DNA from 3 places in the Clostridium swellfunianum genome. Region 2 is predicted to be linked to each of the others. Evidence: a T-box and tRNA genes for the amino acid it is inferred to sense, from the RefSeq annotation. Region 2 holds a T-box; the other regions hold tRNA genes.
The links. A T-box is a leader RNA that pairs with one kind of tRNA and senses whether it is charged. The one in region 2 lies ahead of proS (proline--tRNA ligase), so its partner is inferred to be a tRNA-Pro.
Positions count from the first base shown of each region.

Region 1 (9,824 bases), 330 kb from region 2:
TCAATAAAGGAGGCAGTACTATGACAACATTGCTTTTAGTTATGGTTGGCGGAACAATTGGATTTTTTACAGCAGCACTATGCAAGGCGGCAGGAAGGGCAGATAGAAATATAGAAATATTAGAAGAACAGGAGCACAGAATTGCAGATGGAATAATACCTGAAGCACAAAAGGTGCCAGATTTGGTTGAAGAAAGTATAAGCATAGAAAAAGAAACTTTAATATAATAAATGGCTATTAAGCCAAATAGATAGCTTCTATGAAATAGTTCACTCGGATAAAAGAGCGATATTAATAGCATTATAATAATGTAATACGTTTTTAAAAGGAGGCTATATTATGAAAAATCGTGAAGGTTTAATTCCAACTTTATTGGGAACAGCTGTAACAGCAACAGCAGCAACAGCAGCAGCTACAAAATATAAATCAAAAGATACAGCTTCAATGTTAGCAGCAGGAGTAGCAGGGTTTGGCCTTGCTCATATAGTTTTAGGTGCAATAGATTTAGTAGAGCATAGAAAATAAATTCCTTTAAAAAAACATACACAGATTGGATTTTTACTTCAATTTGTGTGTGTTTTTTTTATTTTAAAGGAATTTAGTATTTTTTGTAGAACTTTATAATATATAATAGAATAGATAGTTATTGAGTTAGGAGGACAAATGGAAACAATAGATTTGCTAAAAAATCGCATGTCTCTCAGAAAGTATGCTGAAAAACCCATTTCAAGGGAGGACTTGAATATTATTCTTGATAGTGCTATGAGAGCGCCTTCAGCAGGAAACATGATGCTATATTCTATATTAGTTATTAAAGATGAAGAAAAAAAGAAAACACTGAGCAAGACCTGTGATAATCAACCTTTTATTGCCTCGGCGCCGGTAGTCTTAATTTTTCTTGCAGATATGCAAAGATGGTTTGATTATTATAATTACTGTGAGGTTAAGGAATATTGCAATAAAAAAGATTTAGAATTTGATGCCCCTGATGAGGGAGATTTAATGCTAGCAATAGCAGACGCTGTCATAGCTGCACAAAATGCTGTAATAGCTGGGGAAGCATTAAACATAGGTTCATGCTATATTGGTGATATAATAGAAAATTGGGAAATACATAGAGAACTTCTAAAGCTTCCTGAATGGGTTTTTCCAGCCGCAATGCTTTGTATGGGATATTATCCAGAGGGACAGAATCGAATAATAAGTCCTAGATTTGATAAAGAATATATTGTATTTGATGAAGAGTATAAAAGGCTATCTGATGAAGATTTTAAGGATATGTATATTGAAAGAGAAAAAAGAATAGCTCCTGATAATAAAGCAGGTGCTAGTAACTTTGGACAATTTATGTATGCAAGAAAAACTGGAGCAGATTTTTCTATAGAAATGACCAGATCTGTTAGAGAAATTCTGAAAAATTGGAGAGGGAACAAGTTATAAAGCTCAAGGCACAGTCTTGAGCTTTTTTTCATAGACTAATAGTAGACAACTATCAGATCGTAAATAGACTTTAATTTATAGCTTATAATATGAGTAAATGACCTTATGCTACTTAGTATTCCGATTAAAAGGAGGATTTTAAATATGATATTGGGGGCGGCAACTGTCATTGGAGCAGTAACGATAATTGTTATAGCAGCTTGCTTTAAGGCTACCGGAATATCAATAAATGCAACTAAAATAGAGTTTAAAAACACTGATAAAGATCACAGCAAATATATATGAATAAAACAAAGAACTCTTACTTATAATTAATATATTAGCATTAGTAAAATAGCGGCGGAGGAAAATAATAATGGACAATAGAAAGATTAATGGAAAACATAAGCTAGAAAAAGCTATTGTAGACATGATAGATGAGGGTTCTGAAGATGTAACAACTTTAAGCAGAGATACTGAAGCCAAGTACGAGTCTATAAGTGATAAGGAACTAGGCAGTGAGGAGTAAACTTAACAAAAAGTTTTAATAAAGTATATATTTACTTAATAATAATTATTTATAATAATATTATAGAAAAGCCCCTAATCCCAATTGACCCCCTAAATATAGGCAGCTAGATTTAAAATCTAGCTGCTGTTTTGTATTTAAGCTTTCTTTTTTGGATAAACTAATATTTGAAAATCATTGTAAAGGAGGAAGCTTCAATGAGGTTAAGACATAGACATAGAGTTCGTAACATAGCTATAGGAAGTGCTATTACTGCGGTGGCAGTAGGTGCAACCGCATATGGAATTTATAAATATATGAAAAGAAGCAATGATAATGAGGATTCGGAAAGCATCAAAAATGAAAACGAAAAAGTTGTTGAAAGTGCAAATGATGTTCTGATTAATAAAATTGGTGCTACTGATTCTGAGCTTCAAGAAGCTAAGCTTTTAAATTTAACTGCTTATGATTTGGCAAATGAAAAGGGCTTTAGCGAAGAACAGCTGAAGACGTTTATTAATCAGGAAAGAGTTAGACCAATAGATGAGCTTATACTTAATAGAAAAATAACCAGTGATATTGGAGAGCAGGTTAAAGAGAAGATAATTCAGCACACAAATTCATGGGACGGAAGTCTTAGCTAAATAATAAAAGCGTTCTTAGGAAAAAAACACCTAAGGACGCTTTTCATTATATGTTCTTAGGTTCTCCTGGCTTTCCTAAAACATATATGTTTATATGATCTTCAAACTCAACAGAAAAATTTCCCGTGTAAATATTTAAAAGTTTCCAACCACTTTCAAGAAGCTCATTAGCTTCTGACTGGCTGTGAGTTTCTTGAACTTTTGATATGTTAAGCAATTCTTCATTAATCATAAATAAAATCTCCTTTATAAAGCTTTAAAAATAGTTTTTACAATTTAATATAAAATATGTTGCCTATATTAACAAATTGTACAAGGAATATAGCTAGAAGCAGGAGGGAAATATAATAAAGAATAATATTTTAAAGGAGTTGCTTAAGCATGACTAAAGAAAAGAAAGCTAAAACTAAGGTTACACAGCCTAGCAACGTTCAAGAAAAACAAAGAAAAAATAGAAAAAATGATTAGGCGGGTGATGATATGATTAGAGAATTAGTTGGTGCAAGAACAATGGCGTCAGTATTTATGCCTAAAAAAAGAAGAAAGAAAACCATGCTCATTCCAAGTATGAGTACAGTGGGAATATTAGCAGGAGCAGGAATTGCTTATATGGCAATGAGAAAAAATAAAGGCAATAATGAAGGCAATAATGAAGAACAAGAAGAGTAAAGATTCTAAGGAACTTAGCTTAAACTGAGTTCCTTTTGCTTTGGATAATGAAATAATGTAAAATATTATTAATGTTATGATTTAAGGAGATTTACAAATGAAGAATTTATTGTTAGGTGAAAACATAAGATTAAGTTCCATAAAAGAAAAAGATATAGATATAATTATGGAATGGTTTGATGATTATGAATTTCTTACATATTTTGATATACTTCCAGCCATCCCGCAAATAAAAGATCAGGTTAACGATACCTTAGACTATTTTATAAAGCCACAAAACAGAGTTATATTTGCAATAAGACATAATGAAACAAAAGATATAATTGGTATTACTGGTTTTGATGATATTCAGTGGAATAACGGAACGGCAACTTTGTTTGTAGGAATAGGAGATAAAACACATACAGGAAAAGGATTTGGAAGAGAAGCGTTAAGAATGCTTATAAATTTTGGTTTTTATGAATTAAATCTACATAGAATTCAACTAAACGTAATAGCTTATAATGAAAGGGCAATAAGGCTTTATGAAAGTTTAGGCTTTGTAAGGGAAGGTGCCTATAGAGAATTTGTAAACAGAGGAGGCAGAAGAACTGATCTTTACTTATATGGACTGCTTGAAAACGAATGGAGCTTTGAATAGTTCTTGGTCGGGGTAACAGGACTTGAACCTGCGACCTCATGCTCCCGAAGCACGCGCGCTACCATCTGCGCTATACCCCGACTAAAGTTACATTATTATACAATTATTATATACAAGGCTAGTAATAAATTCAATACATACAATGGGAAAATTCTAATACATTAATGATGTCCTAAAAATCCTTGAAGACTGGATATTTTATGACATCATTAATATAAGGATTTTATTGCATTGTATATACATAGAAAATAAAAAAGAGTTATCTTGCGATAACTCTTTTTTGTGGTCGGGGTGACAGGGATTGAACCTGCGACCTCATGCTCCCAAAGCACGCGCGCTCCCATCTGCGCCACACCCCGTAGTACAGAAATAATTATATAAACTAATTGTATAAAAGTCAATGTTTTTTTGTGTAAATATTAAAAAACTAATTGCTATCTATATGGTTTTAACTGTGAAGCTTAACGTATATATGACTCAAAATAGTTGGGTTTCAACACTTTTTGAGTCATGTATACGTTAATAGTTGAATTTAAAACCTATATAATATTAAGCCAATAAGAAAAGTTAAAGACCTGAAGTTTTATATAAAACTTCAGGTCTTTAAAAATTTTAGGTCAACAAAGAAATATAAGAAACGGAAAAATTACTTTTTCTCTTCTTTTTCTTTGTCTCCATAACCTCGGGTAGGCACTGTTGAAACAACAAAGCCTACTAATATTGAAACAAGAGCAGGAGCAACAATGTTTATATACTGGATATATCTAGTTTTATAAAGAACTAAAGCGGTAATTCCTGTAATTATCAAAGATGCTAAGAATATAAGTATAACAAATTTAGCAAAGGAGCTTAAAAATTTTTCATAAAGTCTGTGTCTTGTTGGTCCGCTAACTATTCCTCTAAATATAAAATAGGACACAAGAATAAGTACGATATCTAAAACTGCAGCTATTAGAAAATTTCTCATAAAAAGGCCTCCATTTTTATAACTAATATAACATTTATAGTGTTGCCAAGTTTTATATTTTTACACAGCCAAATAAAAAAATATAAAATTATATGCACTGATTTCGAATTTCATGCATAAATATTAAATTTTCTGGATATTAACGTTTACAAAAATATAAGGATAGGTTTCTCAAGACACTGCCATTAAAGGTGTATATAGATTGGTATCGAAATAAAATAGATTATGGGTATATTTACCGCAAAAAACTTGTTGCATAAATATTAATATATATGTATAATAATTCGTGTAAGGTAAATATTTATAAAAATTCACGGGGGGAAATTAAATGAAAAAAAGATATACAAAATTAGTGGCTTTATTACTTACAGGTGTGCTTACATTATCACTTTCAGCTTGTGGCAAAAAAGAAACAACTATTGATAAAATAAAGAAAAACGGAAAGATAGTTCTAGGAACAAGTCCTGACTATCCACCTTATGAGTTTATAAATTCAAACAAAGAGGTTGTTGGCTTCGATATAGAAATAGCTAAAGAAATAGCAAAGGATTTAGGAGTTAAGCTTGAGATAAAGGATATGGAATTTAAAGGATTGCTTCCAGCTCTTCAAGCAGGAAGTGTTGACTTTGTACTTGCCGGTATGACTCCAGATGAAGAAAGAAAACAAAGCGTAGATTTCTCAAAGGTTTATTATACAGCAGTTCAAAATATCGTAGTAAGGGCAGAGGATAAAGATAAGATTAAGTCAACAGATGATTTAAAGGGTAAGAAGTTAGGAGTTCAAAAGGGAACTATTCAAGAAGATATAGCAAAAGAACAGGTTCCTGGTGCAGAGGCAAAGGCTCTTGGAAAGATTACTGATTTAGTTTTAGCAGTAAAGACTAAGAATATGGATGCTGCAATTATTGAAGGACCAGTAGCAAAGGCTTATACTAATGCAAATAAGGATATAGTTATAGCAGATATAAAATTAAAGACTGAAGAAGCAGGTTCTGCAGTAGCAGTTAAAAAAGGAAATGAAGAGCTTGTGAGCACAATAAACAAGACTTTAGATAAACTAGCAACCAACAAGACTATTGAGACTTGGGTAAATAAGGCAAACGAAGATGCTGATAAACTAGCAGAATAATTTAATTACAATTACTAATAGAGAATGAGGGAGGAAAACAAATTTGGATTTTTCATTCATGTCTAAGTATTATTCGTTCTTTTTGGATGGAGCAAAATTTACTATAATACTTGCAATATTTACAGTTTTATTTGGAGTCTTATTTGGAGTCTTATTAGCTCTGTTAAGATTATCTAAGAATAAAGTTTTAAACTTTATAGCAACCGCTTATGTTGAGTTTATAAGAGGAACCCCTCTTATGGTACAGCTTTTCATAATTTATTTTGGGCTTCCTAATCTTATAGGTTTTCCTCTGCCTGATATGCTTGCTGCTATATTGGCACTTTCAATGAATAGTGCTGCGTATATAGCTGAAATAATTCGTGCAGGAATACAAGCAGTTGACAAGGGTCAAATGGAAGCTGCTCGTTCTCTTGGAATGAACTATGGAATGGCAATGAGGCATATAATAATACCTCAAGCTATTAAGAACATTTTACCAGCACTAGGAAATGAATTTATAGTTGTTATAAAGGAATCTTCAATAGTTTCAGTAATTGGTATTGGCGAACTTATGTATAACGCTGATACAGTAAGAGGAAATACCTACAAGGCATTCGAACCTCTTTTAATTGCAGCGCTTATGTACTTTATTATGACTTTTACGCTTTCAAAGCTTATGGGAAGACTTGAGAGGAGGCTGAAAAATAGTGATTAAGGTATCTGATTTAAATAAAAGCTTCGGCAAGCTTCATGTGCTTAAGGGAGTGGATATTGAAATAAGTAAAGGTGAAGTTGTAGTTGTTATCGGTCCTAGCGGCTCTGGTAAAAGTACCTTCTTAAGATGTCTAAATCTATTAGAAGAGCCTACAGGGGGAGAGATAGTATTTGAGAATATCTCCATTACTGATAAATCTACAGATATAAATAAATTAAGAGAAAAAATGGGAATGGTTTTTCAACAGTTCAATTTATTTCCTAACATGACTGTATTAGATAACATAACACTAGCACCTATAAAGGTAAAGAAACAGTCTAAAGAAGAAGCGGAAAAAATAGCTTACGGACTTCTAAAGAGAATTGGACTTGAAGATAAGGCTAAAGCATATCCAGCTCAGCTATCAGGTGGACAGAAACAGAGAATAGCTATTGCAAGAGCGCTTGCTATGTCGCCTGATGTAATGCTGTTTGATGAGCCAACTTCAGCACTGGACCCAGAAATGGTTGGAGAAGTTTTAGATGTTATGAAAGAGCTTGCTGCCGAAGGTATGACAATGGTTGTTGTTACACACGAAATGGGCTTTGCAAGAGAAGTGGGAGACAGAGTGCTTTTCATGGATGGAGGAGTTATACTAGAGCAGGGAACTCCAGAAGAGATATTCAAAAATCCACAACAGGCAAGAACACAAGACTTTTTGAAAAAAGTACTTTAATAAATGAGGAATGAAGAATGAAATGGGGCTTCATTCTTCATTTTTTTATGTATATATATCTGAAAGTTCAATATTAATTCTATCGACTTTCATTTGGCTATCTGAAGTTATTTGCTCTGAGTCTATTCTACAGGCAGGAATTACTTTCATTGGAAGTTCAATAATGAATTCACTCCCAACCCCAACAGTACTATTTACTGTAATTGTTCCTTCGTGAGCTTCAATTAGTGCTTTAACTAAGGATAATCCTATTCCACTTCCTTCAGCTCTTCTTGTAAGCAATGAATCCACTTGCCTGAATCTTTCAAATATAACCTGAAGCATGTCAGATGGGATGCCGCAGCCTGTATCTTTTATGCTTATAAGAACGCTGCTTTCTTTAGCTTTAACTGTTACCTCTATAGTTCCACCTGGGGATGTAAACTTAATTGCATTTGATAGCAGGTTTAAAAGTATTCTCTCAAGTTTGAGTACATCAACAGCTTGAATTTTTTCTTCTACATCTGTATCAAATATAAGGGAGATGCCTTTGTTCTCTATGTACGGAGCTACAGATAGAGCAATATCCTCAACCATTTCGACTATATTTAAATTTGTATATTCCATCTTAAAGAAACCAGAATCAAATTTAGTTATGTCTATTAGATTATTGATAAGCTTAAGAAGTCTATAGCTGTTTTGCTGAAGTCCAGGTATGTATTTTTCGTAGGCATAAAAAAATTTATTTAAATTTGTAGCCTTATTTTCATAAAAGATATTTAATAGTTGAATGCTAGACATCATTATGTTTAAAGGAGTTCTAAGCTCATGTGATATATTGGAGAAGAACTCTGTTTTTAGCCTGTCATATTCCAACGCTTGATCAAGAAGCTTTTTATTTTGCTCTAAGATAAGCTTATGTTCAGTTGTATCTCTGACATAGCTAATAAAGGAATAGCCAGTTTCGTCAGGTATTATAGTTGTAGATATTTCAGCAAAAATCTTTGAACCATCAGGCCTTAGAAGTTCCATTTCCATAGGAAGTATCCCGTGACCGTCAGCTAAAAGACTAAGCCTTTTGGAGGATATATCCTTGTAAAAAGGGAGAATATACTTTTCTATAGGCTCTCCAATAATACTATCCATAGAATCTACTCTAATCAAGTCCAAGGCCCTTTCGTTGGCATAGGTTACTATACCATCTTTGTGTATAACAACAGTATGAGGGGACAAATCTACAAGGTTTTTAAATTTCCTCTCATTTTCTTCTGCTCTTCTTCTTGCAGTTATATCTACAAAAATACCTGATAAATAAAGGGGTTTCTTAAAAGCATCTCTAAATACCTTTCCTTTGCCCAAAACCCACTTATATTCACCAGATTTAGTGTTTATCCTAAACTCGTTTTCAAAAACATCAAGGTTATTATTTAGTATATCTTCTATAATAGTTTTATACCTTAAAACATCCTCAGGATGAATAATTGCATGCCAGTAGTTTATGTTATCGGTAATTTCACTTGCTGAATAGCCTAAAGACTTTTTAAAATTGTCAGATGTTTTTGCTTCTCCTGTTTCAATATTAATTTCCCAAACCCAATCCAGTATACTTTCTATTATTAACCCATCCCTTATATTCTTATCAATCATAAATTCCCCCTGATGCAAGCATTATTGCCAACATAAAAAGACATAAATTACTAATGTATTAAATATTATACAATGATTTTCCTTTAAATGCTATAAACATATAAACAAAATGAAGAATTAAGAGTGAAACTTTGTTTCTTAATTCTTCATTTTCCTTAAAGAATCATCTTTTCAGCTAAGCTTAAAGCTGTTTCTGTTACCTGCATATCTACTTTATACTGTTCGTGAAGATCGTAAGCATTGTAAAAGCCTCTTTTTATCATATAATTCGTAATCGCTTCATGTGCATCTATAGTATCATTGAGTTGCCTTTTTAGAGTTTCTCTTATTTCATCGGAGGTTGTTTCGGTAATTGCTACTGCGTAATTTTGTATACCTGCCTTAGCTGATATTAAAAAATCTGTTGCGATAACCTGATCGCTAAGTTTATCCATTCCAGTTAGCTTTTCTATTAATGCATTCACAAGTTTCACCTGCCTTCAATTATTTATTTAAGCCTGACTTTTGCAAAAGCGATTGCAGTTCCTTAACATGCTGCTGACCTAATGAAACATCGTTTTTAAGAATTGCCTTTAGCTCTTCGTCAGAAACTAATGGAGACATCGCAACTGATTTTGTTAAGCAAAGATTTTTGAAGGTCAGCATTTCAAGCAGTTGAACATTCTCATTAGGTTCAATACCCTTATTTTCCATCATATTCTCTCCTTTGTTTATGGTTTAAGCACTACCTTGATACAGTCTTCAGTTTTTGTGTCAAAAACATGATAAGCATGTTCTGCATCATCTAGAGGTAGTCTATGGGTAATGATA
Region 1 is NZ_JAMOFV010000006.1:1,178,952-1,188,775, reverse strand. It holds gene NBE98_RS05440 (DUF3789 domain-containing protein) at 21-227, shown strand; gene NBE98_RS05435 (asparagine synthase) at 340-525, shown strand; gene NBE98_RS05430 (nitroreductase family protein) at 664-1,440, shown strand; gene NBE98_RS05425 (hypothetical protein) at 1,585-1,725, shown strand; gene NBE98_RS05420 (hypothetical protein) at 1,796-1,948, shown strand; gene NBE98_RS05415 (hypothetical protein) at 2,146-2,571, shown strand; gene NBE98_RS05410 (hypothetical protein) at 2,618-2,803, opposite strand; gene NBE98_RS05405 (hypothetical protein) at 3,052-3,240, shown strand; gene NBE98_RS05400 (GNAT family N-acetyltransferase) at 3,338-3,880, shown strand; tRNA gene NBE98_RS05395 (tRNA-Pro) at 3,885-3,960, opposite strand; tRNA gene NBE98_RS05390 (tRNA-Pro) at 4,164-4,239, opposite strand; gene NBE98_RS05385 (hypothetical protein) at 4,527-4,847, opposite strand; gene NBE98_RS05380 (transporter substrate-binding domain-containing protein) at 5,176-5,976, shown strand; gene NBE98_RS05375 (amino acid ABC transporter permease) at 6,020-6,673, shown strand; gene NBE98_RS05370 (amino acid ABC transporter ATP-binding protein) at 6,666-7,388, shown strand; gene NBE98_RS05365 (PAS domain-containing sensor histidine kinase) at 7,434-9,014, opposite strand; gene NBE98_RS05360 (spore coat protein) at 9,170-9,478, opposite strand; gene NBE98_RS05355 (DUF3231 family protein) at 9,498-9,710, opposite strand; gene NBE98_RS05350 (zinc-dependent alcohol dehydrogenase) at 9,725-9,824, opposite strand, start outside.
Region 1: it has a tRNA-Pro gene. The T-box ahead of proS (proline--tRNA ligase) is inferred to sense a tRNA for this amino acid. The anticodon was not compared.

Region 2 (9,824 bases):
GCTATCTGCGGCTAGTTATAATTTAACGGAGATTTCTAAATATAAAACACCATATATAGGCAACAACTCTAAGGTTTCTGCCATAGCTAACCTGATGCCCGCGCCAAACAGCTACTATAGGCAGAGATATATTTCAATGGATACGGATGAAAGGCCTTATAAGCTAAAGGTATACTATGAGTCAAAATATGGGACGTCAGATGACAGCAAAGGCTATACTATTGATCCTTTCAGCTCTGATTTTTCCATTATGCAAAAGAACGCTTTAGTTTTGTTTTGCATGATTGGTAACTTGGAGGAAGCAACCTTTTACTTCCGTGATTCTAATTCTGATGGAAAACTTGTTGAAGAGGCTTATACTTCAGCTTTTACCTTTACAAAAGCCTCAATTGAAGAGAGCTTTGGAAGCATTTCCGATATTGAGAAAAATATAAAACTTCTTGAAAAGGCCTTGCTTTCTGATAAAGCCTATAAGCAGTCATTAGAAGCTTCAAAGGGAAATTTTACGGCGCTTGATAAATTGCCTAAGCATTATAATGCACCTGTTTCTTTAAGCAATGGGGATGTAGTATTTTATAAGGGTGAAACCTACAATTCACAAAAGCTTACAGCATTTTATGAAAGCTTTAAAAAAAGAAAGGCAGATACCAAGGAAATGCAGAGAATAACAACCTATGCTAAAGGCAACGACGCTTTAATATACGATATAATTATTGATGGCTTAGAAGTAAAGCTATTAGTGGATTATACAAGGTCTGAACCAGGTACTGCTTCAAATAATGAGTTAAATGAATACAAAATAGCTGACATAACTAAGAATGAAAAAGAGGATAGCATCAGCTATTCAATAGTGACAGCAGATAATAAGGGCATGTTTACCTTTTCCGTTTATGATAAATAAAGTGCTTTAATGCAAAAAAGGTGTTCTAAGTTTTTTAGAACACCTTTCGCATTTTTGATTAGTAAGCTCTGCCCCAGTAAACAAGCTTTTTAGCTGGCTTTCCGCAGCATACACAGGTTTCAGCAACCTGCTCTTGTTCAAATGGCATACATCTTGAGGTGGCAGCAGCTTCTTCCTTAATTTTGTCTTCACAGGCTCTGTCTCCACACCACATAGCTTTAACAAAACCAGTTTTATTATCTAGAATGTTTCTAAATTCATCCATATTAACAGCTGTAGTAGTTTTTTCATTTTGAGCAGTTCTTGCTTTTTCAAGCAAGGATTTTTGAATATCTTCAAGAATTTCTGGTATCTTAACTTCTAGTTCATCTAAAGATACAACTATTTTTTCTCTAGTGTCTCTTCTAACTAAAACAGCTTGATTGTTTTCTATATCCTTTGGACCGATTTCAAGTCTTAATGGAACACCCTTCATTTCATATTCGCTAAACTTCCAGCCTGGTGTCTTGTCGCTGCCGTCCATTTTAACTCTGACAACTTTGTTTAATCTATCCTTAAGCTCTGCTGCCTTTTCTAAAACTCCAGCCTTGTGCATTGCTATTGGAATTATAACAAGCTGAGTTGGGGCAATTCTTGGTGGAACAACAAGTCCGCTGTCATCACCGTGAACCATTATCATAGCTCCGATAAGTCTTGTAGTCATACCCCAGGAGGTTTGATGTACGTATTGAAGCTTTCCGTTTTTGTCAGTGTACTGGATGTTGAAGGCTTTTGCAAAGCCGTCGCCAAAGTTGTGGGAAGTTCCGCACTGCAGAGCTTTGCCGTCATGCATTAAGCTTTCTATAGTGTAGGTTGCATGTGCACCTGCAAACTTTTCCTTGTCAGTCTTTTGACCTTTTACTACGGGTATTGCCAAGTATTCTTCGCAAAGCTTGCCATAAACGTTAAGCATTCTTATTGTTTCTTCTTGAGCTTCTTCTGCAGTAGCATGAGCAGTATGACCTTCCTGCCATAAGAACTCTAGTGTTCTTAAAAATGGTCTAGTTGTCTTTTCCCATCTAACAACGGAGCACCATTGATTATATAGCTTTGGAAGATCCTTATAGGATTGAATTATCTTTGAATAATGGTCGCAGAATAGTGTTTCTGAAGTTGGACGAACGCATAATCTTTCTGTTAATTCCTGACTCCCACCGTGAGTTACCCAGGCAACCTCTGGAGCAAAGCCCTCTACGTGGTCTGCTTCCTTTTGAAGCAGGGATTCTGGAATAAACATTGGCATATATACATTCTCATGTCCAGTTTCCTTAAACATTGTATCCAAATTCTTTTGAATGTTTTCCCAAATTGCATAGCCGTATGGTCTTATAACCATGCAGCCTCTAACGCTTGCGTAGTCAACAAGCTCAGCTTTTTTAACAACGTCTGTATACCACTGCGCAAAATCCACATCCATGGAGGTTATGGCTTCTACTAATTTCTTTTCTTTTTCCTTACTCACAATTATCACCTCAAATTTATTTTGTGCAAAAATAAAAGCTTCAAGTCCCAAAAGGGACCGAAGCTTAGTCGGCGGTACCACCCTAATTAATGCAGAACAAAAAGACTGCATTCACTCGGTTCTGTAACGGCAGAAATCCGCTGCAGCTTAATTCGCTGCAGAACTCCGAGGCGGGTTCAAAACAAATCTCTAGAAGCCTCACACCAAGCGGCTTCCTCTCTGAGAAAGATTACATCTTTACTATTCCTCTTCACAGTTTAGTAATATTTACACTTACATTATAACAATGATAGAGCAAAAAGCTTATTGTGTCAATATTATATGATTAAAATATATAAATATTTACAGCTCACAACATTTAATTAAGCTTTATTGAAGAGGATGGAGTTATTTAAAATGAAGTTATATTAAGGGTTGACCGATTCAAAAGCTTTTCCTATAATTGTATTAACATAATATGATAGGGGATGTCAAAATGTTTAAGCCCATGAGAAAAAGTGCTAGAGAAATCTTTGATAAGGATATAATAGAAATATTACAGGAAGGAGAATATGGCGTGCTGGCAACCATAGGTGAAAATGGATATGCTTATGCAACACCGCTTAGCTATGTGTATTATAACGATTGCGTTTATTTTCACTGTGCTGTGGAAGGAAGCAAGCTTGATAACATAAGGCATAATAATAAGGTATCCTTATGCGTAGTTGGAAAAACAAAGGTGCTTCCAGCTGAGTTCAGCACAGAATATGAAAGCGTAATAGTTTTTGGAACAGCTTCTGAGGCTGAAGGTGAGGAAAAGAAGGAAGCTTTATTGGCTATAGCAGACAAGTATTCTCCCGAGTTTAAGAAGGAAGGCTTGCTTTATATAGATAGAGCTGTAAGCAAAACTTGCGTGGTTAAAATACAAATAGATAAGATGACTGGCAAGGCAAGAAGATAAATATAAGAATATATAATATGAGGTACTTTATGTTTACTCCAGTAAAAAACACAAAGGTTTACGAGCAGGTTATAGAGCAAATTAAAGAAATGATTGTAAGCGGAAAGCTAAAAAAAGGCGACAGACTTCCGCCTGAAAGAGATTTGGTGGAGCAGCTTCAGGTGAGTAGAACTTCTATAAGAGAAGCTATAAGGGCGCTTCAGATTATTGGACTAGTGGAGTGCAGACAGGGCGGAGGGAATTTTATAAGAGAAAGCTTTGAAAATAGCTTGTTTGAGCCTTTATCCATAATGTTTACACTTCAAAACAGCAAACCTCAAGAAATACTTGAACTTAGAAAAATTATAGAGGTTGAAACTGCTAGAATTGCAGCTGAAAAGATTAAAAATGAAGATTTAGAAGCAATTAAAGCAATAATAGAGCAGATGAAAATAAGCGAGGATAATGAGTATAGTGCAAAGCTTGATACAGAGATGCATTATAAAATAGCCCATGCTTCGGAAAATTTTCTGGTAGTAAGCGTATTGAGCGCAGTGTCTTCACTAGTTGATGCCTTCATTAAGGATGCTAGAGAAAAGATACTTAAATATCAGGAAAACAAAGAAGTATTACTTAAGCATCACGAAGACATATACAGTGCCCTAGCAGCTAGAGACAAGGGCAAGGCTGCAGAAGCAATGAGAAAGCATTTAGACTTTATTACTGGATATCTTTCAGAAAATAAGTAGTTTAAAAAATCACAAACCTAGTATTAAATTACTGGGTTTGTGATTTTTTATATCTCAGTATATACTTGAAAGCTAGTTATTTCAATATATGCAAAATTAGTCGAAAAATGCTTTTGAAAATGTTTTCGTTAATGCTGTTAACTTATTAACTATCGTAGAAATAATCAAAATATTATGTTACTATCAAATTGAAATTGGTCATACCATATTACCAAAATGCCGTGTCCAATAAAATTATAACTTGGGGTGGGACTATGAATAATTTAATACTGTTTTTACTTGCACTACTGCCTATTGCCTGGCTTATGATTTCGTTAGGAGTTTTAAAGATACCAGCGCATAAGGCATGTACTTCTGTACTTGTAATAGCCTTAATTGAAGCCATATTATTTTGGAAGATGCCAATGCTGAATGCGGCAACTGCAGCTCTCGAAGGTGTAGTTATGGCAGTATGGCCTATAGCACTTATAATAATTGCAGCAATCTTCACTTACAATTTAGCGCTTCATACAAAGAGCATGGACGTTATTAAAAACATGCTGGCAGGAATAACAACAGACAAAAGAATTCAAGTGCTTATACTTGCATGGGGCTTCGGAGGTTTCCTTGAAGCAGTTGCAGGTTATGGAACTGCAGTTGCAATTCCAGCTAGCATATTAGCAGCTTTAGGTTTTGAACCAGTATTTGCAGCAGTTATATGCTTGATAGCTAATACAGTGCCAACAGCTTTTGGTGCAATTGGTACACCAGTAATATCGCTTGCCAAAATAGCTAATCTAGATGTAAACGTTCTAAGCTATTTTGTTGGTCTTCAATTAGTTCTTTTTATAGTGTTAATTCCTCTGGCGCTAGTACTCATAACTACTAAGAGCTTAAAGGGACTTAGAGGTGTTGTAGGAATATCATTGGCATCAGGACTAGCTTTTGCAGTTCCACAAATACTAGCTGCAAGGTTTATGGGGGCTGAGCTTCCAGCATTACTAGGCAGCGTATGCAGTATGGCTGTAACAATTATAATCGCTAAAAGGATGAATACAAAAGCAAAAATGACAAGGGGAGCTGCGCAAAAAGAGATAGCAGCAACGAATATAAGTATAAGCTTCAAAGAAGGGATACTAGCTTGGCTACCTTACATTTTAGTTTTCGTATTCATAATATTATCAAGTCAGTTAGTACCATTTATATACAAGCCTCTTTCTAATATAAAGAGCAGTATTTTAATTTACACAGGTCCAGGGGCAAAGCCTTATGATATTAAATGGATTGCTACTCCTGGAACATTGATTATAATAGCAACGGTTATAGGGGGAATAATTCAAGGTGCTAAGGTGAAGGACATAGTGACTGTTTTTGGAAAAACCTTAAAGCAGCTCAAAAATTCAACAATAACAGTTATAGCTATTGTAGCTATGGCTAAGGTTATGGACTACAGCGGAATGATAAGAAGTCTTGCTGAAATTCTTGTCACCATTACCGGAAGCTTTTATCCAATGTTTTCAGGAGTCATAGGAGCTCTTGGAACCTTCGTAACAGGAAGCGATACCTCATCAAACGTATTGTTTGGAAGGCTTCAAACAGAGGTTGCACAGTCAATAGGCGTTAATCCAACTTGGCTTGCTGCAGCAAATACCTCAGGAGCAACAGCAGGTAAGATGATATCTCCACAAAGCATAGCAGTCGCTACAGCTGCTACAGGTCTTGCAGGCGCAGAGGGCAAGATCCTTAACAAGACTTTAAAGTTCTGCGCAGGCTATGTAGTTCTTTTAGGTGTGTTGGTTTATATAGGAAGCTTTTTTATCAGATAATTTAATTTTAATTGGGAGGATGTAAGGATGAATATTCTAGTATGCATTAAGCAAGTACCAGGAACAACAAAGGTAGAAGTTGATGAAAAGACAGGGGTTTTAAAAAGAGATGGAGTAGATTCTAAGATGAACCCTTATGACTTATATGCTATTGAAACTGCTCTAAGAATCAAGGAACAGACAGGTGGAAAGATAACTGCTATAACCATGGGACCTCCACAAGCCGGGGAGGTTATTAAGGAAACGTTTATGATGGGAGCAGACGAAGGAGCCTTAGTTTCAGACAGAAAGTTTGCAGGAGCAGATGTTTTGGCAACTTCATACACTTTATCTCAGGCTGTAATTAAACTGGGCAGCTTTGATATGATTCTTTGCGGAAAACAGACTACAGACGGAGATACAGCTCAGGTTGGCCCTGAAATGGCTGAATATCTTGGAATACCTCATATAGCAAATGTTATTAAGATTGTAGAAATAAAAGAAGAGTCAGTAATTGTAGAAATGGATATGCCAAACACTATAGAGCTTGCAGAAATTAAATATCCATGTTTACTAACAGTGGATAAGAATATATTCCAGCCAAGACTTCCTTCTTACAAGAGAAAGCTTGAGACTAAGAACAGAGAGATAAAGATGATTAGCCTTAAGGATTTTGAAGATCAAGATGAAAAGAAGTATGGACTAAACGGTTCACCAACACAGGTTGAGAGAATATTCCCGCCTAAGGCTAACGGTGACAGGGAAATGTGGAAGGGAAGCTCTGAGGAATTGGTAGATAAGCTTTCAAAGAAGTTTAAGGAACTAAAGTTTGTATAAATCTAAAAGGTGGTGTGGTTAAATGGGAAGACTAGTAGTAAATGAAAGTAAATTAAACAGTGAAATAGTTCAGGAATTAGTTAAAATATGTCCATTTAAGGCTATAGAAGACAAGGATGGTAAAATAGAAATAAATGCTGGCTGTAAAATGTGTAAGATATGCGTTAGAAAAGGTCCAGCAGGAGTTATGGAATTTGTAGAGGATGAAGTAAAGAGCATTGACAAAAGCTTGTGGAATGGCATAGCAGTTTATGTTGACCACGTGGAAGGAGACATACACCCTGTAACCTTTGAGCTTATTGGAAAGGCCAAGGAACTGGCTGCAAAGGTTGATTTTCCAGTGTATGCTCTGTTTTTAGGGGCAGATATAGAGGACAAGGCTCAGGAGCTTTTACATTATGGAGTAGATGAAGTATTTGTTTACGACAGTGAAGAGCTGAAGGACTTTAGAATAGAGCCTTATGCAGCAGCTTTTGAAGATTTTATAAATAAGGTTAAACCATCAACTATATTAGTTGGAGCTACAACTGTTGGGAGATCCTTAGCTCCTAGAATGGCTGCGCGTTTTAGAACAGGTCTTACAGCTGACTGTACAGTGCTTGATATAAAGGAAAACACAGACCTCATTCAAATAAGACCTGCCTTTGGTGGAAATATAATGGCTCAAATAAATACTCCGAACACAAGACCACAGCTTGCTACTGTGAGATATAAAGTTATGAATGCTCCAGAAAGAAGTACTGAAGCTTTTGGCAAAATAACAATTTGTGATATAGACAGTTCAAAGCTAAGTTCAAATATTAAGGTTTTAAAGGTAACTCACAAGGAAAAGGAAGAAAGCATATCCGATGCTGAGGTTATAGTTGCATGTGGAAGAGGAATTAAATCTGAAAAGGATATGGCTCTTGTGTATGAATTGGCTGATCTTTTGGGTGCTCAGGTTGCTGGAACAAGACCTTTAATTGAAGCTGGCTGGCTCGATGCTAAAAAGCAGATAGGCTTAAGCGGAAGAACTGTTAAGCCAAGGCTTTTAATAGCTCTTGGAGTATCCGGTGCAGTTCAGTTTGCAGCAGGCATGAATGGTGCTGAGTATATATTTGCTGTGAACCAGGATGAAAAGGCTTCAATATTTAATATAGCTCACTATGGAATTGTTGGGGATATTTACGAAGTAGTTCCTCAGCTGATTGAAAAGATAAAGATGGCTAAGGGGGCTTAACGATTAATAATCGTTAGCTACAGTATAAGGAATCCAGGAGGGATAGGGATTATGAGTTACAAGAAAATAGATGAAAAAGATGTAGAATTTTTAGTAGAGCTTTTAGGCAAGGACAGAGTTTTTGTTGGAGGAGAAATCAACGAGGACTATAGCCATGATGAGCTTGGAGGCATAAGCAGAATGCCTGAGGTTATGGTTGAGGTATTATCAACCGAGGAAGTTTCAAAGGTTATGAAGCATGCTTATGAAAACAACATTCCTGTAGTTGTAAGAGGTTCAGGCACTGGGCTGGTTGGAGCATCTGTGCCTCTGCATGGAGGCATAATGCTTAATATGACTAAGATGAATAAAATACTTGAGCTTGATGAAGACAACTTAACTTTAACAGTAGAGCCAGGTGTACTTCTTATGGAAATAGCTAAGTATGTTGAGGAAAGAGACTTTTTCTATCCTCCAGATCCAGGTGAGAAAACAGCTACTATAGGTGGAAATATAAACACTAATGCTGGAGGCATGAGAGCTGTAAAGTATGGTGTTACAAGGGACTATGTAAGAGGACTAGAGCTTGTACTTCCAAATGGAGAAATACTTGCGGTTGGAGGAAAGGTTGTTAAAAACAGCTCAGGCTACAGCATTAAGGATTTAATCTGCGGCTCTGAAGGAACGCTGGCTGTAATAACAAAGGCGGTATTAAAGCTGCTGCCTCTGCCTAAGAAAGCAATAAGCCTTTTAATACCCTTCCCAAATCTTGAAATGGCTATAAATACAGTGCCAAAGATAATAAAATCAAAGGCTGTACCAACAGCTATAGAGTTTATGCAAAGGGAAGTTATACTTGCAGCTGAAGAGTACCTTGATAAAAAGTTCCCAGATAACTCCTCTGATGCTTACCTTCTATTAACCTTTGACGGCAACAGCACAGAAGAAATTGAAAGAAACTATGAAAAGGTTGCAGAGCTTTGCTTAGCTGAAGGAGCATTAGACGTATTAATATCAGATACAGATGAGAGAAAACAGGCTATATGGTCAGCAAGAGGAGCCTTCCTTGAGGCTGTTAAGGCTACTACAACTGAAATGGACGAGTGTGACGTTTGTGTTCCAAGAAACAGTGTAGCAGACTTTATAAGATACACCCATGAGCTTCAGCAAGAGTTCAACGTTAGAATAAGAAGCTTCGGACATGCCGGTGACGGAAACCTTCACGTTTATGTTCTTAGAGACGACATGACTAAAGAGCAGTGGGAAAAGAAGCTTAGTGAGGTATTCGAGGCTATGTACAAGAGAGCTAGAGAGCTTAATGGAGTTGTTTCCGGCGAGCACGGAATTGGATACGCTAAGAGACCATATTTATTCGAACAATACAGTGAAGAGTATATAACTCTAATGAAAAACATTAAGCTTGCCTTTGACAGCAAGAATATATTAAATCCAGGCAAGGTTTGCCAATAAGAAATACAAATGAAGCCCAAGCTTGATGCTTGAGGCTTCTATTTTTATAAGATAAATATGTAAGATTTTATTAAAGGATACTGCTGATATTCCGCAGGTGACTTGCATCTAGGAAAGCTTCACTGCGCAAACAAGACTAAAACTTCCATTTTCTTAAGCTGCTAAATCCAATAAACTTGCTTCGCTTCGAACAATATTGGATTTCTAACGCAGCTTAAGAAAATGGAAGTTTTAGTCTTGTAGCTGCTTGTTTCAATGCTTTCTACGATGCAAGTCTCCTGCTCACGTCAGCAGTATCCTTTAACAAAGGCATAAATAAAAACGTACCAGCTAAATACTGGTACGTTTTGTTTTAAGCATTTTTAAGTTGTTCAATACCTTTTATGATTCTACTTAAGGATTCTTCTTTTCCAAGAATATCAGCTAATTCATAAGCTCCACCTGGAGAAGAAGCTTTGCCGGATA
Region 2 is NZ_JAMOFV010000006.1:852,380-862,203, forward strand. It holds gene NBE98_RS03920 (M56 family metallopeptidase) at 1-901, shown strand, start outside; gene proS (proline--tRNA ligase) at 960-2,357, opposite strand; T-box leader at 2,452-2,665, opposite strand; gene NBE98_RS03930 (pyridoxamine 5'-phosphate oxidase family protein) at 2,878-3,342, shown strand; gene NBE98_RS03935 (FadR/GntR family transcriptional regulator) at 3,372-4,070, shown strand; gene NBE98_RS03940 (L-lactate permease) at 4,325-5,875, shown strand; gene NBE98_RS03945 (electron transfer flavoprotein subunit beta/FixA family protein) at 5,903-6,691, shown strand; gene NBE98_RS03950 (electron transfer flavoprotein subunit alpha) at 6,714-7,910, shown strand; gene NBE98_RS03955 (FAD-binding oxidoreductase) at 7,962-9,359, shown strand; gene gltX (glutamate--tRNA ligase) at 9,712-9,824, opposite strand, start outside.

Region 3 (9,824 bases), 1.3 Mb from region 2:
AGATAGAATGTCTATCTTTTTTATTTTTCATCTTATTGGGAATGGTATGCATTGACTAAAATTCTCAGTTAAGGTATTATAACTTAATGAATACATTACCAATTAGGAGTGGCAATATGAAGAATACTATAGTTAAAGTGATTCCAGGCAGTATAGCTGAAGAATTAGAGATAGAGGTAGGAGATAAGCTAATTACTATCAATGACACTGTTGTCAAAGATATTATTGACTATAAATTTCTAATGGCTGATGAATATATTGTTGTTCAGATAGAAAAGATAAATGGTGAACTTTGGGATTTAGAAATCGAAAAAGAGTATGATGAAGATTTGGGTGTAGAATTTGAAAGTTCTATTTTAGACAAGGCTAGAAGCTGCTCTAATAAATGTGTGTTTTGTTTTATTGATCAACTTCCGAAAGGCATGAGAAATACTCTATATTTTAAAGATGATGACTCAAGATTATCATTTCTGCAAGGTAACTTTGTAACTATGACAAATATGAAGGATGAAGATATCGATAGGATTATAAGATATAGAATTAGTCCTATTAATGTTTCGGTTCATACTACAAATCCAGAACTTAGAGTAAAAATGCTTAATAATAGATTTGCCGGAAACATATATGAAAGATTAAAAAAGTTGGCTGAAGCAGGAATAGATATTAACTGTCAAATAGTTCTTTGTCCTGGACTAAATAATGGAGAAGAACTCATTAGAACAAGTGAAGATTTATTTAAGCTGTACCCTGCAATAAAAAACTTGGCTGTTGTACCTGTTGGCGCAACAAAATTTAGGGAAGGGCTTTTTCCAGTAACTTTATATGACAGAGAAAGCAGCCGCAAAGAGATTGCTATGGTTTCAACGCTTCAGGAAAAATATATTAGTATAGTTGATCACCCTTTTATCCGGTTATCGGATGAATTTTATATATTGGCCGATTTGGATGTTCCTCCTTCGGAGTTTTATGGTAATTATGAACAGCTGGAAGATGGAATAGGAATGATTAGATTGTTTAGAGATAATATTAATAACACTTTAAAGAACTTAAATAAAAATGCTACAGGATCATTTACATTTATTACTGGAACCTCTGCTTTCAAAGAAATTGAGGCTGCGGCTAAAAGAATTAATTTAGAGAATTCCGAAATTAAAATAGATACTGTAAAAATAGTAAATAGGTTTTTTGGTGAAACTATAACTGTGGCCGGATTATTAACTGGCAGGGATATAATTTCTCAGGTTAAGGAATATGCTTTAGGCGAATACGTAATAATACCTAGAAATATGCTAAGAAGCGGTGAAGATGTTTTTCTTGATGACATTACTTTGAATGAACTTGAAAATACGTTAAACCGAAAAATTATAATAACTGATTATTCAGGAGAAGATTTAATAGAGAAGATTAATAATTTTTGCAAGGAGGAAAAATAAATGGGCAAACCGATTGTGGCAATAGTTGGAAGACCGAATGTGGGAAAATCCACTCTTTTTAACAAGATTGCTGGAAAGAGAATTTCTATAGTTGAAGATATTCCGGGGGTAACAAGAGATAGAGTATACGCTGAGGCAGAATGGCTAAGATATAATTTTACTATTATTGATACTGGTGGTATAGAGCCTGAAAATGGAGATGTTATATTATCTCAAATGAGACGGCAGGCACAGATTGCTATTGATACAGCTAACGTTATAGTGTTTATTGTTGATGGTAAAGAGGGCCTTACAGGTGCTGATGCAGAAGTTGCTCAGATGCTTAGGAAAAGTAAGAAGCCTATAGTATTAGTTGTAAACAAGGTGGACTCACTAAAGGAAGAAGACAATGCCTATGAGTTTTATAATTTAGGAATAGGTGATCCTATTACCATATCTTCATCACAAGGCTTAGGATTAGGTGATATGCTAGACAGAGTAGTATCTTATTTTCCAGAAGATGATTCTTCTAGTGAAGAAGATGAGTATATTAAGATAGCTATGGTTGGGAAACCTAATGTAGGAAAATCCTCACTTATTAATAAGCTTTTAGGTGAAGAAAGAGTTATAGTTAGCGATATCCCTGGAACTACGCGTGATGCAATAGATAGTGTACTAGAAACAGATATAGGAAAGTTTTTGCTTATTGATACGGCTGGACTCAGAAGGAAAAGCAAGATAAAAGAAGAACTTGAAAGATATAGTGCTGTAAGAACTTTAGCTGCTATTGAAAGAGCTGATATTTGTATTTTAATGATAGATGCTACTGAAGGTGTATCAGATCAAGACGAAAAAATTATTGGTTATGCCCATGAACAAGGAAAAGCAATAATGGTTATAGTTAATAAATGGGACCTGATTGAAAAAGACGATAAAACTATGGATACCTTCAAAAAGAATCTTCAGTATAATTTATCCTTTATAGATTATGCGCCATATCTCTTTATATCTGCAAAGACTGGTCAGAGAGTGCACAAGGTGCTTGAAGTAGCTAAAGAATGCTATGGAAACTTTTCTAAGCGTGTATCTACAGGGCTCTTAAATGACGTAATAAACAAGGCAGTTTTAATGAAGGAACCACCTATTGTTGGCTTAAAGAGACTAAAGATTTACTATGTAACACAAGCTGAGACTAAACCACCATTATTTATATTTTTTATTAATGATTATCAAACATTGCATTTTTCATATGAGAGATATTTAGTAAACCAGCTTAGAGAAAACTTTGACTTCAAGGGAACTACAATAAAACTACAATTCAGAGAGAGGAAAGAGTAATATGAGTTGTAAGGTTACTTTTTTAGGTGGCGGAAGTTTCGGTACTGCTCTAGGAATAATGCTTGCGAAAAAAGGCTTGGAAGTCAATATTTGGGACAGAGATAAAAGCGTTATAGAAGATATAAATGTTAAAAGAGAAAATTTAAAGTATCTGCCTAAAATAACTATTCCCTATAATGTAAAAGCATTCTCAGATATAGAAGAAGCGGTAAGTGGAAGTGATGTAATTGTGCTAGCTGTGCCCTCACATGTCATTAGAATATTGAGTAGACAAATAAGTCAGTTAGTTAATGAGAATCAAATAGTAGTAAGTATAGCAAAAGGGATAGAAGAAGATTCACTTAAAAGGTTATCTCAGGTTATTGAAGAAGAAATTCCCCAGTGCCCTGTTGTGGTTTTATCTGGACCAAGTCATGCTGAAGAAGTTGCTTTAGATATACCTACTGTAGTAGTAGTTACATCGAGAGATATGACAAGTGCCGAGAAAATTCAGGATATATTTATGACCAATAAATTTAGAATTTATACAAATGAAGATATTATCGGAGTGGAAATAGGTGGAGCAGTAAAAAATATTATAGCTTTGGCTGCAGGAATATCTGATGGTATAGGTTATGGAGATAATACAAAATCAGCTTTAATGACAAGAGGTATGAGCGAAATTACGAGGATAGGAATAAAGCTTGGTGGAAAAAGTGAAACTTTTGCCGGAATAACAGGCATGGGAGATCTTATAGTAACTTGCACTAGTATGCATAGCAGGAATAGAAGAGCAGGAATTTTAATAGGACAGGGAGTTTCTGTAGAAGAAGCTACTTCTAAAATTGGCATGGTTGTTGAAGGCATAAAGGCCTGCAATGCATTTTATAAGCTTAAAGAACAGCTTAATGTTTCTATGCCCATAACTGAAGTGCTTCACAAAGTGTTGTTTGAAGGTAAAGATGCAAAGCATGGAGTATACGAACTTATGTCACGTGATAAAAAGAGTGAGATTTATGATATATAAATATTAAATAAAAGATTTTTTGTAATAATTTTATTTTTTCCCAATATATATATAGTGTTAATATGTATTAATTGGGAGGGTATGCGTTGGAAAATTTCGATATATATAAGGACATAGCCGAAAGAACGCAGGGAGACATTTATGTTGGAGTTGTTGGACCAGTAAGAACAGGTAAATCGTCGTTTATAAAGAGATTTATGGATTTGATGGTAATACCCAATATTGAGAACTCCTATAAGAAACAAAGGGCAAAGGATGAACTGCCTCAAAGTGCATCAGGAAAAACTATTCATACAACTGAACCTAAATTTGTTCCGAATGAAGCAGTAGAAGTTAAGCTAGGAGATGGGGCTAAATTTAAGGTTAGAATGGTTGATTGTGTTGGTTATATTGTTAAAGGAGCTTCAGGTTATACAGAAGGAAATGAAGCTAAAATGGTATCAACCCCCTGGTATGATCATGAAATACCTTTTGAAGAGGCGGCAGAGATTGGCACAAAGAAGGTTATAAACGAGCACTCAACAATAGGACTAGTTGTAACAACTGATGGTTCCATAACTGATATATCAAGAGAGGATTACACGGAGGCTGAAGAAAGAGTTGTAAATGAATTAAAAGCAATAAATAAGCCATTTATTATTATTTTAAATTCAGCACGTGTTAATGATCCTAAGACATTGGCTCTAAAACTAGAATTAGAAGCAAAATATGATGTTCCTGTTCAGGTTATGGATGTACTTAATATGAAGGAAGAAGATATAGCAACTGTCTTCCAGGTTGTACTTAAGGAATTCCCAGTGGCTGAAATCAACATAGACATACCTGAATGGATTGAAAAATTAGATTCTAAGCACTGGCTTAAGGCTAACTTCTTTAACCTTGTAAAGGATATGTGTAAAAAAATATTTAAGGTTAGAGATATTAAACGCTCGCTTGACGAATTCAAAGAAGTTGAGTTTCTTGATGTAGCAGACCTGAGTGAGATGAACATGGGAAATGGAACAGCTCGTGTAGGTTTCAATCCTAAGAGCGGTTTATTCTACAGAGTTCTGAGTGAAGTATGTGGATATGAAATAAAAGGTGAAAATGAACTTTTATCAATAATGCACGATTTACACAGAGCAAAGGTTGAGTATGATAAGGTAGAAGCTGCTTTAAAAGACGTAAAAGAAACTGGTTACGGTTTGGTTGCTCCTCAGTTATCTGAAATGAAGCTTGAAGAGCCTGAGTTTGTGAAGCAGGGAAGTAGATGTGTTGTTAAGCTTAAGGCAAGCGCACCATCTCTTCACTTTATAAAGGCTGATATTGAGACTGAAATATCACCTATTATGGGCACAGAAAAGCAAAGTGAAGAACTTATGAAGTCGCTTCTTGAACAATTTGAAAATGATAAATCAAAAATCTGGCAAAGCAATATGTTTGGAAAGCCATTAGAAATACTCGTAAAAGAGGAGCTTCAGAACAAGTTATATAAAATGCCTGAAGACGTTCAAAGTAAGCTTCAAAGAACTCTTCAAAAAATTATCAATGAGGGCAATGGCGGCTTGATTTGCATAATACTTTAATTCATAGTTATGTATTAAATTAGGCATACCTACCAAAGTATGCCTAATTTATATTGATTTTTATTTATTCTGTGCTATAATAATGTTGTTATCTGGGTATAGCGCAGATGGTAGCGCGCTAGAATGGGGTTCTAGAGGTCGCAGGTTCAAATCCTGTTACCCAGACCATAGGAAAAGCTTGTAATCATATGATTATGAGCTTTATTTTATAATTATTTATAGAATATGAATTATTAAGCTTGGGTACCATATTATTGAGGTGATGATAATATGGCAACAAAAGGTGAAAAGAAAAGAAAAAATGATAATAAAACTACTAATGAAAAGAGAGCTAATCCTATAACCTTAGACGTAAAACCAGATGCAACAGAGCCAGTAAGGGGATTGCCTAAAATTTAAAAGAGCTTTTAACAAGCTCTTTTAAATTCCGGTTTTTTACAATCTGTTTTCATAGTATTCGATTATTTTTGCATATTTTCCTCCAAGCTTTGCAGTCAAATTATCACCGTAATCATAAGAAACTATATCATCTTGTGGGGTATCATCAATATTGTTGTTTAAATTATCAACATCATTCATTACTGGTATATTTATCATATTTATCACCTCCTGGCGATAGGTTGTCAATATCTATCTAGTAGGTATGTTTTTATTTTAAGCAAAGACAAATATTATATACTCTTATATTAAATTTTTATAAGAAAAGAGGAATATCATGGATAAGATTTATACTAAGACTGGAGACAAAGGATTTACTACAAACTTACTTAATAAAAAGTATTCAAAAGCAGACATTGAAATGGAACTTCAAGGCGGAATAGATGAAATAAATGCTAATATAGGACTTCTAAGAAGTCTTATAAAATCAAGTTTTTGTGATTTTAAAGCAGAAAATGAAAAAAGATTAGATGAAATCCTTAAAAAAATTCAGTATCACCTTTATCTAATTGGCATAGAAATTTCAACGGAGTTTACAGAATTGTATATATCAGACGACGAAATTAGTATTTTAGAAAATGAGATAGACTATATGGTTGATAAGACGGAGCCTATGAAATCATTTATTTATTATTCTGGAAGCAAGATAGCGGCCTTTTCACATACATTGAGAACATTAGTCAGGAGAGTTGAAAGAATTTACGTAAGAGCTTTAGAAGATTCGTTTTATCCTAAAAGCTATGAGTACATAAATCGATTATCTGATTACTTTTTTACTGTTAGCAGATTTGTAAATGAGTTGCAAGGGTATAAGGATGAGCCAATGATCCTAAATCAATAAGAAATTCTAGTGTTGCTATAAAAATGATGACTTTATGAAATAAATATTGTAAAATATATAATGTGTGAAAGAATTATTTCAATTAATTCAAATCAATTATATTACTCTAAGGGGTGTTAAAGGTGGAAGTTAGCAATAGCAACACTGAAAAAAAAGTTGCAGTAATTTTTAATGGCGGAACAATATCCATGAAAGTCGATCCTAGGATTCATGCTGCAGTTCCTACTCTTACTGGAGAGGAAATAATGTCAATGGTTACTGGAATAGAAAAATTTGCTCAAATAGAGTCATATACTTTTTCTAATTTGCCAGGACCACATATGACTCCTGAAACAATGCTGGAATTGTCTAAATACATTCAGAAATTCTTAGATAGGGAAGACATAACTGGTGCTGTAGTAACTCATGGCACAGATACTTTAGAAGAAACTGCGTTTCTATTAGATTTGACAATTAATAGCGAGAAGCCAGTTGTAGTAACTGGATCAATGAGAAATAGCTCTGAATTAGGATATGATGGTCCAGCAAATTTAGCAGCATCTATATGTACGGTTATTTCGGATGAGTCCAAAAATAGAGGAGTGCTTGTTTGCTTGAATGATGAACTTAATTGTGCAAGTGAAGTTACTAAAGCAAATTCCATGAGTTTAGATACGTTTAAAAGTCCTAACTTTGGGCCTATAGGAATCGTAGATAGCAATGAGGTTATTTTCTATAGAGATAGTCTTAAGAAACATCATATCTTTACGCATAATATTGAGTCCAATGTAGATTTAATAAAATGCGCTGCAGGTATGGATTCAAAATATATAGATTATTGTTTAAATCAAGGAACAAGGGGAATAGTAATTGAAGCTTTTGGAAGAGGAAACATTCCTCCAAGTATGGTTGATGGAATTAAGAGAGCTATAGAAAAAGGAGTTCCAGTAGTATTAGTGTCGAGATGTTTTCAAGGTAGAGTTCTTGATTCCTATGGATATCATGGTGGTGGAAAAGAGCTTAGAAACCTCGGTGTTATCTTTGGGGACAACTTACCTGGTCAAAAAGCGAGAATAAAGCTAATGCTGGCTTTAAGCAAGACTAATGACCTGGCTGCTATTAAGGATATATTTGAGTCAGGACATTATCAATATCATTAATTAGTATAGATTGAAATGTTTATATGCATTTCAGTCTTTTTTCATGCCTCAAATCCAGTAACAATTAGCTGTTCAAATGAATAGTATGATAAAAAACTATCTTTTGGGGGAATATTCAATGAAGGTTAATAATAGATTAGATTCTTTGTCTGAATATCATTTTCAAAGGCTCGATGAGATTAAAAAAAAATTATTAATTAGTGGAAAAACTCTTTTAGATTTAAGCATTGGTGATCCAGACTTGCCAGTTGAAAATAATATAATTGACGGACTTATTAGAGGACTGGGTATAGAAGATTATAATAAATACCCTCCTTACTCTGGTGTAGATGGGCTTAAAAATAGCATTATTAAATATTATAATGATGTATATTCTGTAAAACTAGATGTTAATGAGGTGCTGATTTTAATCGGTTCAAAAGAAGGATTAAATAACGTAATTCCTGCTTTATGCAGTATTGGCGACTATGCATTAGTACCGAAGCTTGCTTATCCTGTTTACGAAACTTGCTGTCGTCTTTGGGGGGTAAAAACATTCAAGTTTGAACTTGAAGAGAAAAACAATTATCTGCCAGAACTGCTAAATATACCGGATGAAATTTTAGAAAAAAGTAAATTTATGATGCTTAATTATCCAAATAATCCTACCGGGGCGGTAGCAAATGAAAGCTTCTACAAAGATGCTTTAAAATTTTGCAGCAAAAAAAATATTGTTGTAATAAATGACGGTGCCTATAATGAGATACTAAGGCCTGGGGAAAAACCATTGAGTATTTTACAGGTTGATAGCAAAAAACAATGTATAGAATTTGGAACTTTTTCTAAAATATATAACATGACTGGTTTTAGAATTGGATATGCTGTAGGAAATAGAGATATAATAAAAGCATTATTAAAGATAAAAAGTAATGTAGATTCTGGTCAGTTTATTCCTATTCAATATGCAGCAATTGAGGCGTTAAAACTTAGCCGTAAGTATGTTGATGATATAAGAAAGGTATATCTTGAGAGAAAGGTATTAACTGAAAAACTTCTTAGTAAACATAATATCGATTTTTATAAGAGCGAAGGCACATTTTATGTTTGGTGCAAAGTCCCAAAGAATTATACCACTGAAAGCTTTTGTGAAGAATTATTAAATGATTTTGGGATAGTTGTAACACCTGGAACAGCTTTTGGTGAGTGTGGAAAAGGCTATTTTAGAATAGCCTTAACTAAAGATAAGTACGAAATAGATAAAATAATGAGCAATTTAAGATGTTATTAAAAAAATTCTTCTAGAGCATAGATGGATTTAACTAAAAAAACCATCTATGCTTTAAAAATAAAATTTAATATGATTTAAATATCTCCAAAATTAACCTTATAAGCAAATTTATCTTGCAATTTTATGAATGGTTTATGTATAATTAGGTGTGAACTTAATAATGGGTCGGAAGGATGAGCTTATTATGACCAATAGCATGACTGGATTTGGAAGAGGAAGTACAGAAGAAAATGGAAGAAGTTTTATTGTAGAAATAAAAAGCGTTAATCATAGATATTTGGATTTAAATATTAAAATGCCTAGAAATTTAGCTTCTCTAGAGGATAGAATAAGAAGAGCTCTATCTGAAAAGATTAATAGAGGTAAGATTGATGTCTATGTAACACAGAATATTATTGCCTCAAATGATGTAGCTGCAAATTTTAATTATGCTCTAGCTGATAGCTATATTAAATGTCTTAAAGAAATCAAAGATAGATATGAAGTAAGAGATGATATTTCCGTTTCACTCATTTCAAGGTTTCCTGATGTTATAACATTAAACCAAAAGGAAGAAGATATTGAGACCTTATGGAATATAATATCGGTATCATTAAATGCTGCTATTGATATGCTTGTTTCTATGAGGCAAAAAGAAGGGCTAAAATTAAAGGAAGACATATTATCAAGATGCAATTACATAAATAACCATATTGCTAAGATTGTCGAAAGAGCTCCTGTACTTTTAGTGGAATATAAGGAAAAATTAGAAAAAAGAGTTAAAGAACTTTTGAATGATGCTAAGCTTGATGAAGGTCGTATGGCAATGGAAATAGCAA
Region 3 is NZ_JAMOFV010000006.1:2,165,974-2,175,797, reverse strand. It holds gene NBE98_RS10180 (DUF512 domain-containing protein) at 117-1,433, shown strand; gene der (ribosome biogenesis GTPase Der) at 1,434-2,750, shown strand; gene NBE98_RS10170 (NAD(P)H-dependent glycerol-3-phosphate dehydrogenase) at 2,752-3,756, shown strand; gene spoIVA (stage IV sporulation protein A) at 3,843-5,321, shown strand; tRNA gene NBE98_RS10160 (tRNA-Pro) at 5,414-5,489, shown strand; gene NBE98_RS22445 (hypothetical protein) at 5,592-5,720, shown strand; gene NBE98_RS10155 (hypothetical protein) at 5,757-5,918, opposite strand; gene NBE98_RS10150 (cob(I)yrinic acid a,c-diamide adenosyltransferase) at 6,037-6,600, shown strand; gene NBE98_RS10145 (asparaginase) at 6,723-7,739, shown strand; gene NBE98_RS10140 (aminotransferase class I/II-fold pyridoxal phosphate-dependent enzyme) at 7,858-9,006, shown strand; gene NBE98_RS10135 (YicC/YloC family endoribonuclease) at 9,191-9,824, shown strand, end outside.
Region 3: it has a tRNA-Pro gene. The T-box ahead of proS (proline--tRNA ligase) is inferred to sense a tRNA for this amino acid. The anticodon was not compared.